One region of the Paenibacillus sp. FSL H3-0321 genome, then DNA from elsewhere that is predicted to be linked to it. Evidence: riboswitches for the same ligand, from Rfam matches in the RefSeq annotation. Region 1 holds a riboswitch; the other holds the start of a gene.
The links. Region 1 has a riboswitch for cobalamin ahead of MHI45_RS28565 (energy-coupling factor ABC transporter permease). Riboswitches for the same ligand answer to the same signal wherever they lie in the genome.
Positions count from the first base shown of each region.

Region 2: it holds a riboswitch for cobalamin, as region 1 does, so the genes downstream of both, metE (5-methyltetrahydropteroyltriglutamate--homocysteine S-methyltransferase) here and MHI45_RS28565 (energy-coupling factor ABC transporter permease) in region 1, are expected to answer to the same signal.

Region 1 covers NZ_JBBODH010000001.1:6,436,620-6,443,790, reverse strand. The annotation lists gene MHI45_RS28590 (sirohydrochlorin chelatase) at 1-659, opposite strand, end outside; gene cobJ (precorrin-3B C(17)-methyltransferase) at 656-2,230, opposite strand; gene MHI45_RS28580 (energy-coupling factor ABC transporter ATP-binding protein) at 2,375-3,238, opposite strand; gene cbiQ (cobalt ECF transporter T component CbiQ) at 3,309-4,100, opposite strand; gene MHI45_RS28570 (energy-coupling factor ABC transporter substrate-binding protein) at 4,084-4,380, opposite strand; gene MHI45_RS28565 (energy-coupling factor ABC transporter permease) at 4,380-5,144, opposite strand; cobalamin riboswitch at 5,408-5,596, opposite strand; gene MHI45_RS28560 (ArsR/SmtB family transcription factor) at 5,760-6,737, shown strand; gene MHI45_RS28555 (DUF6171 family protein) at 6,941-7,171, opposite strand, start outside.
Region 2 covers NZ_JBBODH010000001.1:1,785,147-1,792,317, forward strand. The annotation lists gene MHI45_RS07925 (DUF4349 domain-containing protein) at 12-1,154, opposite strand; gene MHI45_RS07930 (DUF1540 domain-containing protein) at 1,563-1,715, shown strand; gene metE (5-methyltetrahydropteroyltriglutamate--homocysteine S-methyltransferase) at 1,951-4,251, opposite strand; cobalamin riboswitch at 4,414-4,624, opposite strand; gene MHI45_RS07940 (undecaprenyl-diphosphate phosphatase) at 4,911-5,771, opposite strand; gene MHI45_RS07945 (DedA family protein) at 5,843-6,475, opposite strand; gene MHI45_RS07950 (ABC transporter permease) at 6,493-7,171, opposite strand, start outside.

The DNA of each region.
Region 1 (7,171 bases):
GGCAGCGAAGGTTTGGCAATCGCGATAAAGCAGCCCTCTACGCTTTTATAAGCAGTCCTCTCCCACAGCAGGCGGGTCAGCTTATAGAAATCACTGTTGGCATCAGGATCACTGCCTCCACGGCCCATAACAAGAATAATGGTGTCTTTGTCCTCCACTTTCGAGGTTTTCATCTCAATTGCAGCAGTGCCTGTATTGCCAGCTACGGAGTCAGAAGGTGCTTCCCCCGGACCCGCATCATTCGCATTCTCCCCCGATGTCAGCATCTTGTCTTCCGGCTGGGCCGGCTGTCTCCACGCAGTTGCTTCTGCGATCCGGTCCAGCAAAATATCCACCGCCCGCTCCTGCACGCCAACCGGACGTCCGTACACAAATTCCACGCCGGGATACTTTAGCTTCGCCTGGTCCATGGCCAGCGGAATGTCCAGCTTGGAATGGCCAGCCGCGAACAAAATAATCGGCACCACGAAAACCGTCGAAGCGCCTCCTTTTACACAAAGCTCTATGCCCTCAGCAATCGAAGGCGAAGCCAGTTCTATAAAGCAGGTTACAAGGGTCAGCTCCGGCTTGCGGGCGGCAAGCTCACTTGTGAATTTCCGCAGCTCCTCGTTGCCCTCCGCTACCCGGCTGCCGTGTCCTACGAGCAATACTGTTTTCATTCGTTGTGGCCCCCATGCTGAAAAAATGTATAAAACCGTTCATTGATTTTGCCCTGCGAACCGTATCGCAGGGCAATCGCTGTAACTGCGGCTATGAGCTCTTCTTCATCCATTCCTTCGGCGACGAGACTGCCTGCATGCGGGCCTCGTCCCGACTTCTTCCCGCCAAGGTACAGCTCGAAGCTGCCCTTGGAGTACACTACGCCGATATCCTCCAGCACGGCTGAGCTGCAGGCCATGCCGCAACCAGCTACACCGATCTGAAGTTCCCGCGGCACCGGCCGTCCGTGGAGCAGCTTATGAAGGCGGATAGCCGCATTAAGCCCGTCTTTCTTTCTTAATTCACAGAAGCCGCACGTCTTCACTTTCACAAAATCCCCCGGCAGGCTCACATTCAGCCCGGCCTCTGCCAGACGGTACGCCTTATCCTCCTGCTCAGCCCCACTGCTGCGCAGCAAAAAATGTCCGTCCCGCGTATACACCAGCTGACCTTCATCGCCTGCAAGCTCCGCAAGCAGCGCCATCTGGGTGCCGCTATATCCGTGGCTGCCAAGTGCCGGCGAAACCTCCAGTTCGGAGGCTTCGAATTGCACCGCCGGCGAAACGGCGGAAGCAAAAGCCTTGGGCAGCTCCGTCCGGGCCGCTGCAGAAGCAGCTCCGCTCTCCGCAGCCGCCGCGCTGCCCATAGGGCCAGCAGCGTTATTCACCTCTGCTGCGGCCTCTGCGGCAACCGCTGCCGCAGCCAGCGACCACGGCTCTGCCGCTGTCCGCAGCCGCTCATGCGGCTTCAGCGCCTGCGTCTCGGCGCCAAGACTGTACTTGCGCTCATAGCCGCGCGGCGTCACCATCAGACCTTCATAGACGGTAGTCGCAGAGTTGCCGACCACAACTGTGGAGAGCATGCCGATCTCATGCTCCAGCATATCCTGCAGCGTAGTTACAACCGTCTGCTGGCGGTCACGGTAGGCGCTTTTGACAATGCCGACCGGCGTGGACGGATCGCGGTAGCGAAGCAGAATGCTGCGGGCTTCCTCAATCTGCCGCGTCCGTTTGCCGCTGCGCGGATTATAGAAGGCAATTACAAAATCCGCCGCACCCGCCGCATCGACACGCGCTGCGATGCTCTCCCACGGCGTCAGATGATCGCTCAGGCTGATCGTGCAGGCATCATGCATAATCGGCGCTCCCAGCAGTGAAGAGCAGGACTGGATCGCCGATATTCCGGGAATCACCTCAACTTCCACACCGCCCGCACGTTTCCAGCCCCGTTCGATCAGCACCTCGTACACCAGTCCGGCCATCCCGTACACACCTGCATCCCCACTGGAAATGACCGCAATGCTCTGTCCCGCTTCCGCCCTGCGCACCGCTTCCTGGGCCCGGCTAACCTCTTCGGTCATACCGGTACCGACAATTTCCTGATGCTTCAGCAGCGGCTTGATCAGCTCTACGTAGGTGTTATAGCCGATGACAGCTTCACTTTCCTCAAGCGCAGCCAGTGCGCGGCCTGTAATATGCTCCAGGGCACCGGGGCCAAAGCCGATAATCAGCAGCTTTCCTTGTTTCTTCATCCTTTTTCCCCCGTCCACAAAATAACCTGATTTCATGCTTCCCTTCTGCTTGCTACAACGCTCTATATATAGCAGATGCTTCTGCCCAATCAGGTACATTCACATCTGTCATTGACGCGAACCTTCTTTTACATTTCAAACTCTCTAAACCCTTATATTTCCAGACTCGCTAAACAGCTGCTTCAGAATGGCTTTGAACTCTTCTGCATTCCGGGGAGCAGTCTGCCCGGCAGTCAAACGGCCGGGCAGGCTATGCCATAAATCGGCGAGCAGCGGCAGGTCAAGGCCGATCGCCCGAATGTCTTCCCCGTCTGCAAAAATATCCTCCGGCGATCCGGCTGCCCGGCAGACGCCTTTATCCAGCACGATGATCCAGTCCGCCCAGCGGTAGGCCAGATTCATATCATGCGTCGCCATGACCACCGTGGTGCCCTTGGCATAAATGCTCTCAAGTCCCGCAAGCAGCTGTCTCTCGGAGAGCGGGTCCAGATAGGAGGTCGGCTCATCCAGCAAAATCAGCTCTGGCTCCATCGCCATGACCCCTGCGAGCGCCGTGCGCTTTTTTTGGCCCAGACTGAGCTGATGAACCGGCTTGTCTTGCAGAGCCAGCAGATTCAGCTGCTCCAGCACTTTCAGACAGCGCTTCTGAATAGCGGCCTCATCCATGCCCGTCCCCCGCAGTCCGAAAGAAATATCCTCGATAGGCGTACTAAGAATCAGCTGCTGCTCGGGGTCCTGAAAGACGAGGCCCACGCGGCGGCGCAGGGCGGCCAGCTCTTTTTTGGAATAGGTTAGCGGGGTACCGCCCTGCAGCACCTTGCCTTTCTGCGGACGCAGTACGCCAACGGCATGCAGGAACAAGGTTGATTTGCCGGAGCCGTTGTGGCCGAGCACTGCTGTTTTTCGTCCTTTGGGGATGGAGACAGTCAGCTCCCGCAGCGCAGGTTCCGCCGTGTCCGGATAACTGTAGGCGACCCCCTCAAAGACCAGGCTATATTCGTTATTCATTGCAATCTCCTTACTCTTAGTTCAGTCTCCACTTTAACTCCTGCCGTTGGCCGCTTCCCCAATCAAGAAATCACCAGCTCCGCAAGATCCATAGCTGAGCCAGCAGCAGCAGGAAAATACCGGCGCAAGCCTGAACCGTGAATCTGCGCGGCACCGGGCGTGACACGTACGGCGGTAAAATGATCTCACCCATGTACCCCCGGGTTATCAGCCCCTGTGACAGCCCATAGTAGCGGTGCATCGTATTCGCAAACAGCGAGCCCGCCATTCCCGCAACTTCACGCAGTTTGGCCACCCGTCCTCTTCTGCCGCCGCGCAGCCGCCGGGCCAGCATCATTCCATGTGCTGTATCGCTCAGCAGGAACAGAAAACGGTACATAATCAGCATGAGCTCCAGTACGATCTGCGGCATCCGCAGCCTGCGGAGTACCTGCAGCAATTCTCCGAACGGTGTTGTAAATATGATAAAAAAGCAGCAGGTCAGGCAGGCCAACACGCGCGCCAGCAGCAACCCTGCCCGGTGCAGTCCCTCCGCTGTAATGTATAGTGAACGAGTCGAAGCCGGGAGCTGCAAGGACATTAACGCCTCACCGGCAGTTGGATGGCCAATTTCAAGCAATAGTGCCGGCAGGCTCAGACAAAAGAACAAAAGTGCCGTACCAAACAGCAGGCCGTAGGCGCGCAGCGGGATTTTGGCGTACAGGACGCACCACACGGTCATCCAGCCCGCAATCACAAGCTGCAAGGCCGGATGAAGCGCATAGGAAAGGATGAACATGACTGCTGCGAACAGGCCTTTCCACATCGCGGGCAGCTGCCTCAGCGCATTGCTGTAGGATAACGCATCAATTCTTCTGATCATTAAGCTTGCGCCGGTCCTGTCTGCCTTTCAGCAGGCCGATGGAATAGCCAATCACTCCGGCCCCGATCGCCGCCTGCAGCGCGAACAGCATGCTTTCCGTTTCGCCAGGCAGCTCCGTCAGCGGTTTGAACCACGGCTCATAACCGGGATCAATCTCTGTAATTACACCCTCTGCGGCATCATCAGCCCCGCCGAATTCCCCGTTCACCAGCAGCAGAGGCAGCACCACCAGCAAAATCACCGCCAGCAGCATCAACCCATTTTTCCACTTATTGCTCATCACAGACTTCCTCCCTTGGTTTGCCGTTTCAGCAGCGACAGCTCATTCGGGTTGTAGGATTTCAGCCAGTTCCAGAGCAGCACGGTCAGCAGCCCCTCGCTGATGGCGAGCGGAATCTGCGTCACGGCAAAAATACCGCCGAACTTAATCAGAGAAGCCAGCACACCCCCGTCTGCCGCCGGAAAAGCCACTGCAAGCTGAACCGAGGTCACCACATACGTCATGAGATCAGCCACTGCCGCCGCCATAAAGACTGCCAGCTTTTCACGCCCATTCACCTTCATTAGCAGCTTATAGACCGCATACCCGGCAAAAGGACCGGCCACCGCCATCGAAAATGCATTCGCTCCGAGTGTCGTTATCCCCCCGTGCGCCAGGAGCAGCGCCTGAAACAGCAGCACAACAGACCCGATTACGCTCATCGGCAGCGGCCCCAGCATTACAGCACCAAGTCCCGTTCCTGTAGGATGGGAGCTGCTTCCGGTTACGGAAGGCATTTTGAGTGCCGACAAGACAAAGGTAAATGCACCCGCCAGCCCAAGCAGCAGCTTCAGCTCCGGGTTGTCCTTGGTCATTTTCTTCAGCTTAAGGACTCCAAGGGTAAAAAACGGCAGAAACGCCACCCACCAGAATACGGCCCAGCCTACCGGCAGAAAACCCTCCATAATATGCATCGCGTTGGCCGTGCCCGGCTCATTCAGCAAAAAATAAAAGGTAAATCCGGCAATGAGTGCAGCAAAACTCCAAAACTTGCGTTTGTTCATCCTTTTCCCTCCATGGATTCGTCATTTTGTGCCGCATCAAATCAAAAACTCCCGCCCCGGGGGGTGGGAGTGCTATGTACGTCATCAGATATGTAAGAGATGGTGGTACCGCTGCAACATCGCGGAGAATTCGCAGAATTGTAATGTGGGGGAGCTGAAGCTGGCACTTGCTCTGCACCAAATCTTCAAAATCCACCGTCCCCAAAACTGCATGCCTTCATCTCTTTAACCAATTCGTACACCGCTCCTATCCGCGTAGAGTCGTGGTGCGCGCAAACAAGGTAGGTCTCCTGGCTCGGGATCATAACGCCTTCCTTCGTCTTCCCCGGCTGTTTGCCGAGTGACATGCTGAAGTTCAGCTCTTCCTTACAGTGGCGGGACCGCTCGGGATTTGCACCCGATTCCCTGTTACCCCTTGTAGTTACAAGGGCACCTTGTCTTATCGCTAATTTATCCTGTACATTATAGTGGACTTCGCCGGGTGGTGTCTGTGATAAAAGTGGAGCGGCAAAGTTCTCCAGCACACCATCCGGTGAACCCAACGGGTTGTAAGAAAGCCATTTAAGTAATATAATTATTAACTATATAACTTGAATCCGGAGGCGTACCCAGAAAATGAAACTTGATCTTACCGAAGATTCCCTGCCGGTGTACGAGGCGCTCTCAAGCGCTGTACGTCTGCGAATGCTGCAGCTGCTTGCTGTTCAGCCCATGAATGTAAAGGAATTGGCGGGAGCGGTCAAGCTGAGCAGCGCCATTATGACAATGCATGTTCGTAAGCTGGAAACGGCCGGACTGATCCGCACCCATATGGCTCCCGGACGAAGCGGACTGCAAAAGATTTGTTCTCTTGCCGCTGAAGGGGTGGAGATTATCTTCCCACTCCAGGCCAAAGCAGAGCGCAAGGGTCACCGGAAAGAAATACCGGTCGGACATTATTCCGATTTTGAGATAGAGCCAACCTGCGGGCTGGCCACTACCGAGCATATCATCGGCAGCTTCGACGATCCCCGTTATTTCTGGGATATGGAGCGGATGAATGCCGGAATTCTCTGGTTTGGCAAAGGTTATGTCGAATACAAAATACCCAACTTCCTGTTGTCCAGCCAGCAGCCGGAGGAGCTCATCATTACGATGGAGATTGCCTCCGAAGCACCCTCAACCAATAATAACTGGCCTTCGGATATTGCGTTTACGCTGAATGGCCAGAAGCTCGGGTTTTGGACTAGCCCAGGCGATTACGGAGACAGCCCGGGGAAATATACCCCTGCCTGGTGGCCGGCGTACACCAATCAATACGGCCTGCTCAAGCAGCTGCGCATTACCCCAAAAGGAACCTATATGGACGGCTTAAAACTCTCAGACATTACGCTGGAGCAGGTTGCAATCCGCAACAAGCAGTGGACCTTCAGGCTCTCGGTGGAAGAGGATGCCGAACATATCGGCGGGCTCACCTTATTCGGCAAAGGCTTCGGTAATTACAACGAGGATCTGGTCATAGAGCTGTTCTATACCGATGGATTCAATGGTGCTGACGCGGATAAAAGGGATGCAGCAGCAGGTGCTGACAATGGGAATGGAACAGTCTCCTAGCCAAGCGATGCCTTCACTGTAAAGTCCGCATATATATTCTTCTTTTCTCACATAAACGCCCCCATCCCTCGCGGTATTGCATCCACGAGTGATGAGGGCGTTTAAAATTTCAGTATGCCTGGGACTCCATGGGGTTCTTTCCGGTATTCACAGCCAATGATGCTTCCTCTGTGACAAAGGCTCTCCAACGGCTTGGCGGAACGCTACTCCGTGACCGGACTCCACAAACCGCCGCCCGGCAACGGGCAGCCGCGCTCCTTCAGCTTGGCCACTACCGGAATGATACAGCCACAGGCCGTGCATGTTACGCCATCCTGGAGCTTCGGACAAGCTGAGCAAAGGGCAACCCGCTCCCTGTATACTTCATCTGAAGCGGTGTTGTCCGGGGTGAACATTGATGAAGCCAGAATCCGGGCAATCTGGGCATCCGTCAC
Region 2 (7,171 bases), 4.7 Mb from region 1:
GTGCTCATTCTTTATCCTTTATTCTCCGGTTCACCGCCATCTTCCTCGGGGGCAGTTCTATTCTCCGGCGCAGGCTCTGTGCTGCTGCGGTTCAGATTCTCCCTGTTCTGCTCCCGGTTGATCTGACCGATTCGCTCCATATGCGTCTTCTCACGCTCCTTGGATTTTCTCCGGTACCAGAGGACAATCGCTGTAACCACTCCGCCTATAAGGAGCACCGGAAGGGCCGCTGCAAGAAAAACAACCAGCCACTGGAACATAATGGACAAAGCGTTCAGGCTGCTCTTGAGTGCATCCGATGCCCGGTCTAACAGCGGACCCTGCTCTTTCTTCTGCGTAACGGCAAAACTTTCGTCCGTCTGATAGAGGCGGAGCTCCACGGTGGAGAAGGAGACATTTTGATCAATATAACGCATTCTGCCTTTAATCTGTTCGATTTCCTCCTGAATCGCTCCAAGCTGGTTAGCGAAAGCGACCAGGTCGGCCGATTTGGTTGCTTTTTTCATAAACTCGATATACTGGTTCTCCATCAGCTGCTTAGCCTTAAGACGTGATTCCAGATCAACATATTCTTCTGAAACGTCCTGCCCGGTGATGCTTTGCTGAATTTTTTCATTCTTGATCTTCTCCAGATTATCCAGAAAAGAGGCGAATCCGGAAGCCGGCACCTTCAGAATAAAGGTCCCGCCCTTCTCGTATTCAGACATATTCTCCGAGAATTCAATAATATAGCCGCCGGCCAAAGTAATCATGTTCCGTACATCACTTTGCGCTGAGGCATAGTCCTTTACCTCCATATTGAGGTTGGCCCGGTAGATCAGCTTCTTGTTCAGTCCGGCTGCAACATCGCTCCCGGTAAATCCGGAAGGTTGTTCAGCACCCTGTTCTGTACCTAGATTCTTGGCTGTCCCCGTCTTGTTCGCATCGGTTTTCTGATCCTGTCCGCCTGCTGTTACTGTAGCAGACTCCGCCGAAGATTCCTTCGATTGAACCGAAGCAGCCGCAGGTACTGAATCTGCCGCCCCTCCCTCAGAGAAGGTGTTCGCACTGAGTTGATCAGCAGCCGAGTTGCTGTCGTCGCCTGAACCACAGCCTGCCAGCACAACTGCTAGAACCAATAAAGATAAAAAGTAATGCAGACCCCATTTTCGCATTCTCATTCCTCCAAAAGTGTAGTGGAATTTCAGCTTCTTCTATATAAAACACTCCGGCGAAAGGCCCTTTGATCTCTGAGTCTCTTCCGCGTTATTTATTTTGACGTTCCAAAAGCTGGAAGGTTGCAGGAGATTGGAGAATTCCGAACCTTTTTTGATGTTTATTCCCAAATTTAACACCGTTTACATCGCAAACAGGATCATTCGAATGCTGAATGATCCTGTTTGCGAAAGGAGGCTTTATTTGCTACAATAATCGTGTCTGAAAAGACAGTGAAACACCAAATACCCTCTATTCACAAGGAATAAGGGTATGGTTCTGTTCGGACAAGCTCCACCTTGCTGAACAGGACAAATCACAACGTTCTAATCATGTTGCCAATCCACTATAAGGGGAGGTGAACCCTCATGGCAAAAGACGTATTGTGCGCAGTGAACTCTTGCACCTATTGGGCTGAAGAGAACAAATGCAACGCTGAGTCCATTTTTGTTGCTTATCACAGCTCCAAAGAGCCTACACAGTCTGAAGAAACAGACTGCAAAACTTTCGAAAGTAAATAAGGTTAAACGTAGAAGGGACCCTCCACGGTTCCTTCTTTTCTGTTTCCCATTCTATCAAGAATGAGAATTATTATCAAGTGTTTCTGCTAAAAAGATCGCCACAAAAAACCAATCCGGGGTGGAATACCCCGGATTGGTTTTTACAGTATATATGCCGACCCTAGCTGGACTTCCTCGGGATATTCAGCCCCCCTACGGATCACTGGGAAAATGTGCGCCCGGTATAACGGACGTATCAGCGGCTGACCGCTCCGCTCTTCTCTCTGACAATCACGGCAGCCTGCACCATGTTGCGCAGCGCCGCTCCGGTTTCTTCCCAGCCCCGTGTCTTCAGGCCGCAGTCCGGATTAATCCAGAACTGTCCGGCATCAAGCACACGCAGCGCCCGCTCAATAGCCTGTGTCATTTCCTCTACCTTCGGTACACGCGGACTATGAATATCATACACACCAAGACCGATTCCCTTGTCATACTCCTGTTCTTCAAAGCTGACGATCAGCTCCCCATGGCTGCGCGAGGTCTCGATGGAGATTACATCGGCATCCATCGCCGAGATCGGTCCGATCATGTCATTGAACTCACTGTAGCACATATGCGTATGGATCTGCGTGGTCGCCTTCACAGAGTTGGTAGCGATACGGAAAGATCTTACCGCCCAGCTCAAATAATGCTCATGATCTTCAGCCTTTAACGGCAGGCCTTCACGGATCGCCGGTTCATCCACCTGAATCATCTCGATTCCCGCTTCCTCAAGCGCCTGAACCTCATAACGTAAGGTAAGGGCGATCTGGTTAGCCACCTCTTCACGGCTGAGATCATCACGGACAAACGACCAGTTCAGAATGGTCACCGGACCGGTCAGCATCCCTTTTACCGGAAGACTGGTGAGCGACTGGGCGTACAGACTTTCCTTCACGGTCATAGGGCCGGTAAACGCAACATCGGCATAAATGACCGGCGGCTTCACACAACGTGAACCGTAGGATTGGACCCAGCCCCCTTTGGTAAAGAGGTACCCTGCCAGCTTCTCGCCGAAGAATTCAACCATATCCGTCCGCTCAAATTCACCGTGCACGAGCACATCCAGCCCGAGCTCCTCTTGAAAAGTAATCGCATCTGCAATTTGCTGGCGGATAAATCCGTCATAACGCTCCTGGTTCCAGACGCCCTTACGCCATTTGAGCCGGGCCTGGCGCACTTCAGGCGTCTGCGGGAAGCTGCCGATCGTCGTTGTCGGCAGCAGCGGCAGCTGCCACTTCTGCTGCTGCACCTTTACGCGTTCCGCGAAGGGCAAGCTGCGGCTGTCCGGCAGCTTATCCAGGCTGCGCACCTGCTCAGCCACATCCTGGCGCCCGCGTTCCGGCAGGGCGCGGAACACTTTCAGCGCCTCGCGGCTCTCGGCGAGCGCTGCGGCATAGACCTGCCCATCCTCGCCCGCCGCTGCTGCAATCAGGCTCAGCTCCGCCAGCTTCTCGTCGGCGAAGGCCAACGCTTGCCGTACCGCAGGCTTTAACTTGTCCTCGCCTTGAACAGTTACAGGCACATGCAGCAGACTGGAGGATGGCTGGAGGATCAGCCGTTCGTCCGGCACATGGGACTTCAGTGCGCGGACCAGCTCAAGCTTGGCATCCAGATCGGAGCGCCAAATATTGCGCCCGTCGATAATGCCCGCTCCCAGCCATTTGTCCTCTGGCCAGCCCAGACGCCGGATCGAGGCCAGATTGGCCCCGCCGTCATGGACGAAGTCCAATCCGATGCCCTGCACAGGCAACTTCAGCAGCACTTCCAGCGGCTCTGCGGCTTCAAAGTAAGTCTGCAGCAAGACATGAAGTCCAGGCACTGCTGCAGCAATCTCTCTGTAGATAGTTCCCAGCAGTTCAACTTCTTCCCCGGTTAATCCGGTCACAATTGCCGGTTCGTCGATCTGTACCCAAGCCACGCCTTCCTGCTGCAGCTCCTGCAGCAGTTGCACATACACCGGCAGGAAACGGGCAGCAACCTCTGCAATTTGATCCGCAGCGAATCCCTTGGAGAGCTTCAGGAAGGTATAGAGCCCGACTATAACCGGCTTGCCCTCAATACCTGCCTGCTCTTTGGCGAAACGGTAGGCAGCGAGCGGTTTATTCTCAATCAGGCGGGGAGTCTGCCCGCCGATTTCCGGCACGATATAATGGTAATTCGTATTGAACCATTTGGTCATCTCGCAGGCAGGGGCGGCCGAATTGCCGCGCGCCATGGCGAAGTACAGATCGAGCGGAATGTCTCCGCCATCGTAGGCATAACGCGGAGGAACAATGCCAAACATAGCAGCGGTATCCAGCACATGGTCATAAAAGGTGAAATCATTGACAGGAATCAGTGCGATCCCGGCCTGCTGCTGTGTCTTGAGGTGCTGAAGCTGAATCCCGGCCATTTCCGCGCGGAAGGTTTCTTCATTGATTTTGCCGCTCCAGTAAGCCTCCAGCGTCTTTTTCCACTCCCGGTTCTTTCCGATTCTCGGATAACCGAGGCTGCTCGTCTTGATGTTGTTTGTCATTACAGTCACTCCCTTGTCTATAGTAAATGCCTTAAGCTTTAGTTAATGATCTCAGTCGTTATCAATAAAAAAGAGCGTCTTCCCTAACCAGGCCGCAGGGAAAGACGCCCATGAGCTGCCAATGGGTAACGTCTTAACACCTCCCTATCTTCCGTAGGTACTGCAGTGCTGTTGAGACAGGCAGGTCTCCTGGCTAGCGGCGTCGGCATCCATCAGCAAGTCTTCCCGGCGAAGTAGAGATGGCCAGTGACATGGGCTGCTATGAACTCTTCCGTTACAGTGGCGGGACCGCATCGGCTTGTCACCGAATTTCCCTATTAAGCCTCCGGGCCTTTCTGATGCTCCGGCTGGCGCCTGTCTCCGATATTTGCAAATTGTATTCATCCCGTAATCTGATGCCATCATACTGAATCCGATACCTTATCCGCAACAGATTTACGGGTATTCCCGTTATACACATTCCCTATAGCTGGTGCCGTACAGGCTCATTTTGCGGGGATTCTGCCGCACATTCCCTCACAGCCTCTCTTCAAGAAGCAGCTTCAGCAGAACGTTTGGTATACAGCAAAAAGAACCGGCTGCACCGTCCTTGGCAAGGAGGTACACCCGGTTCCTTTTCGATAAATGATAGCAATCAACGGACTATTTCAGCCTGTCTTTTAGAACCAGACGAGGTAGACTACCCCGGCAAGAACGAGACGGTAAATCGCAAACGGCATGAGCTTGATCCGGTTGATCAGCTTCAGGAAAAACTTCATAGAGAGCAGCGCGAACAGGAAGGCACTAATGAACCCGGCAATAAAAAACGGCAGGGCATCTATCGTAAAATACTGCCAGTTCTTGACCAGTGAAATCAGACTCGCACCGGCCATGATCGGCACTGCCATAATAAAGGTGAAATCGGCAGCCGCACGGTGGCTCATACCCAGCAGCACTCCACCTGAGATGGTCGATCCGGAGCGTGAAAAGCCGGGCCAGAGCGACAAGCATTGGATCAAACCTACCGATAGCGCCTGTCTATATGTAATTTGGTCAACACTCTCTGTCTTGATTTTTTTGGGGGCGAACCGGTCGGCAAAAATCATGAATATTGCACCAATGACCAGACCGATCAGCACCGTCGACGTCGAGAATAAATGCTCGTCGATGTAATCCTCGAACAGAAACCCGAGAATTCCTGCAGGAATAAGTCCCACAATGACCTGCGCCAGCTTCAGCCGGCCTTCCGTCTCCACCGGAGGCTGTCCTTCCGGCACCGCCGTCAGCTCCTTGCGGCTGAACCGCTTGAGACCCAGCAGGTCGATGAACCGGTTGCGGAAAATGATGACTACCGCCAGGATCGACCCCAGCTGGATGACTACTTTGAACGTGTTTGCTGCATATTTTCCGAGGAATTCCTGGGATTTCAACCACATATCATCCACGATTACCATATGGCCGGTCGAGGATACCGGAGCAAATTCAGTTAATCCTTCTACAATTCCCAGAATGATGGCTTTCATGATAGTGAGCAGCTCCATATTGATCCCCTCCTTTTATTGACCTCACCCTTTGCGAGGCTTTAAATGTTCTGAGAAACCTGTGTATTAAATTAATCCGTGGTATCTACCGGTTTTCTACCGGACTGGCGTTTGCGGAAATAGAGCACACCACCCACAACAACTCCCACAGCAATCAATACGTAGACGACACTCGAGTAAGCTTCCATGTACACGCCAATATCCTCCCAGGATTCTCCCAGCGCAGCACCCAGCAGAATAAGCAGCACATTCCAGCCGAGCGTCCCGATCGTCGTAAACAGCATGAATAATCCGAATTTCATCCCCGACATTCCGGCAGGAATGGAGATCAGACTCCGCACCAGCGGAATCATCCGGCAGAATAATACCGTCCAGTAGCCGTATTTGTCGAACCAGGCATCCGCTTTACGGATATCTTTTCCGCTGATCCGGAGAAGTCCGCCCCAGCGGTCCACAATCCGCTCCAGTCTGTTCACGTCCAGCATCCGGCCGATCCAGTACAGCACAAGCGCTCCCAGCAGCGAGCCGGCCGTTGAGGCGATCAGCACGCCGGGGATGGTCATCCCGGAAGTGGTTGTCATGAAACCGCCGAACGGAAGGATTACCTCCGAGGGGATAGGCGGAAAAATATTTTCCAGGGCCAGCATCAGAAAAATGCCCAGATAGCCGAACTGTTCCATAAAATCGGTAATCCATGTTTTCATTTCGTGCTCCTCCGCGTTCAGATGAGATTTTTTTTGAGATTGCGCAAATAACGGCTGCGGATAAGGAAGAAGTATAACCCCTGCGCAGCCAGGTAGCCGATAAGCACCGCGCCCGTTTCGGCAGCGATGGACAGATAGAACAGCCGCTGCAGCGCAATAAAGGCGAACAAGCTGTGCAGGATGGCTAGCCCCACCGGAACAAAGAACATTAGTGACAATTGCAGGGTCACAGTCCGGTCCAGTTCCTGGTCGGTCAGGCCCATTTTGGACAAGGTGGAATACTGCAGCCGGTCATGGTCAAGATCCATGTACAACCGGAAGTACAAAAAGCTGCCTGCGGCGATAAAAAAAACGGTGCCGACCAAAAGTGAAGCGAACAGCATCGTACTGTATAGCGTCCGCTGAATTTCGAACAGCGTGCCGCTGACCACAACGGCATAAGGGGATTTGCTCTCGTAGGACACTTTTCCTTTATCCGCAAGTCCCGAAGCAATGCCAACCGTCTGTTGGAATTGATCCATATAGAACCCGGTATACAAATCGCTTTGCACGGGATCAATGGCGGAGAACAAGCTGTCACTGACGACTACTCCGCTAAAATCACCGCCATCCCTCCCGTCCAGCTCCGGCAGCAGATATTCAGCAACCGGCACATGCTCCGTATATCCGATCTCCTGAATATCTACTCCCTGCTTC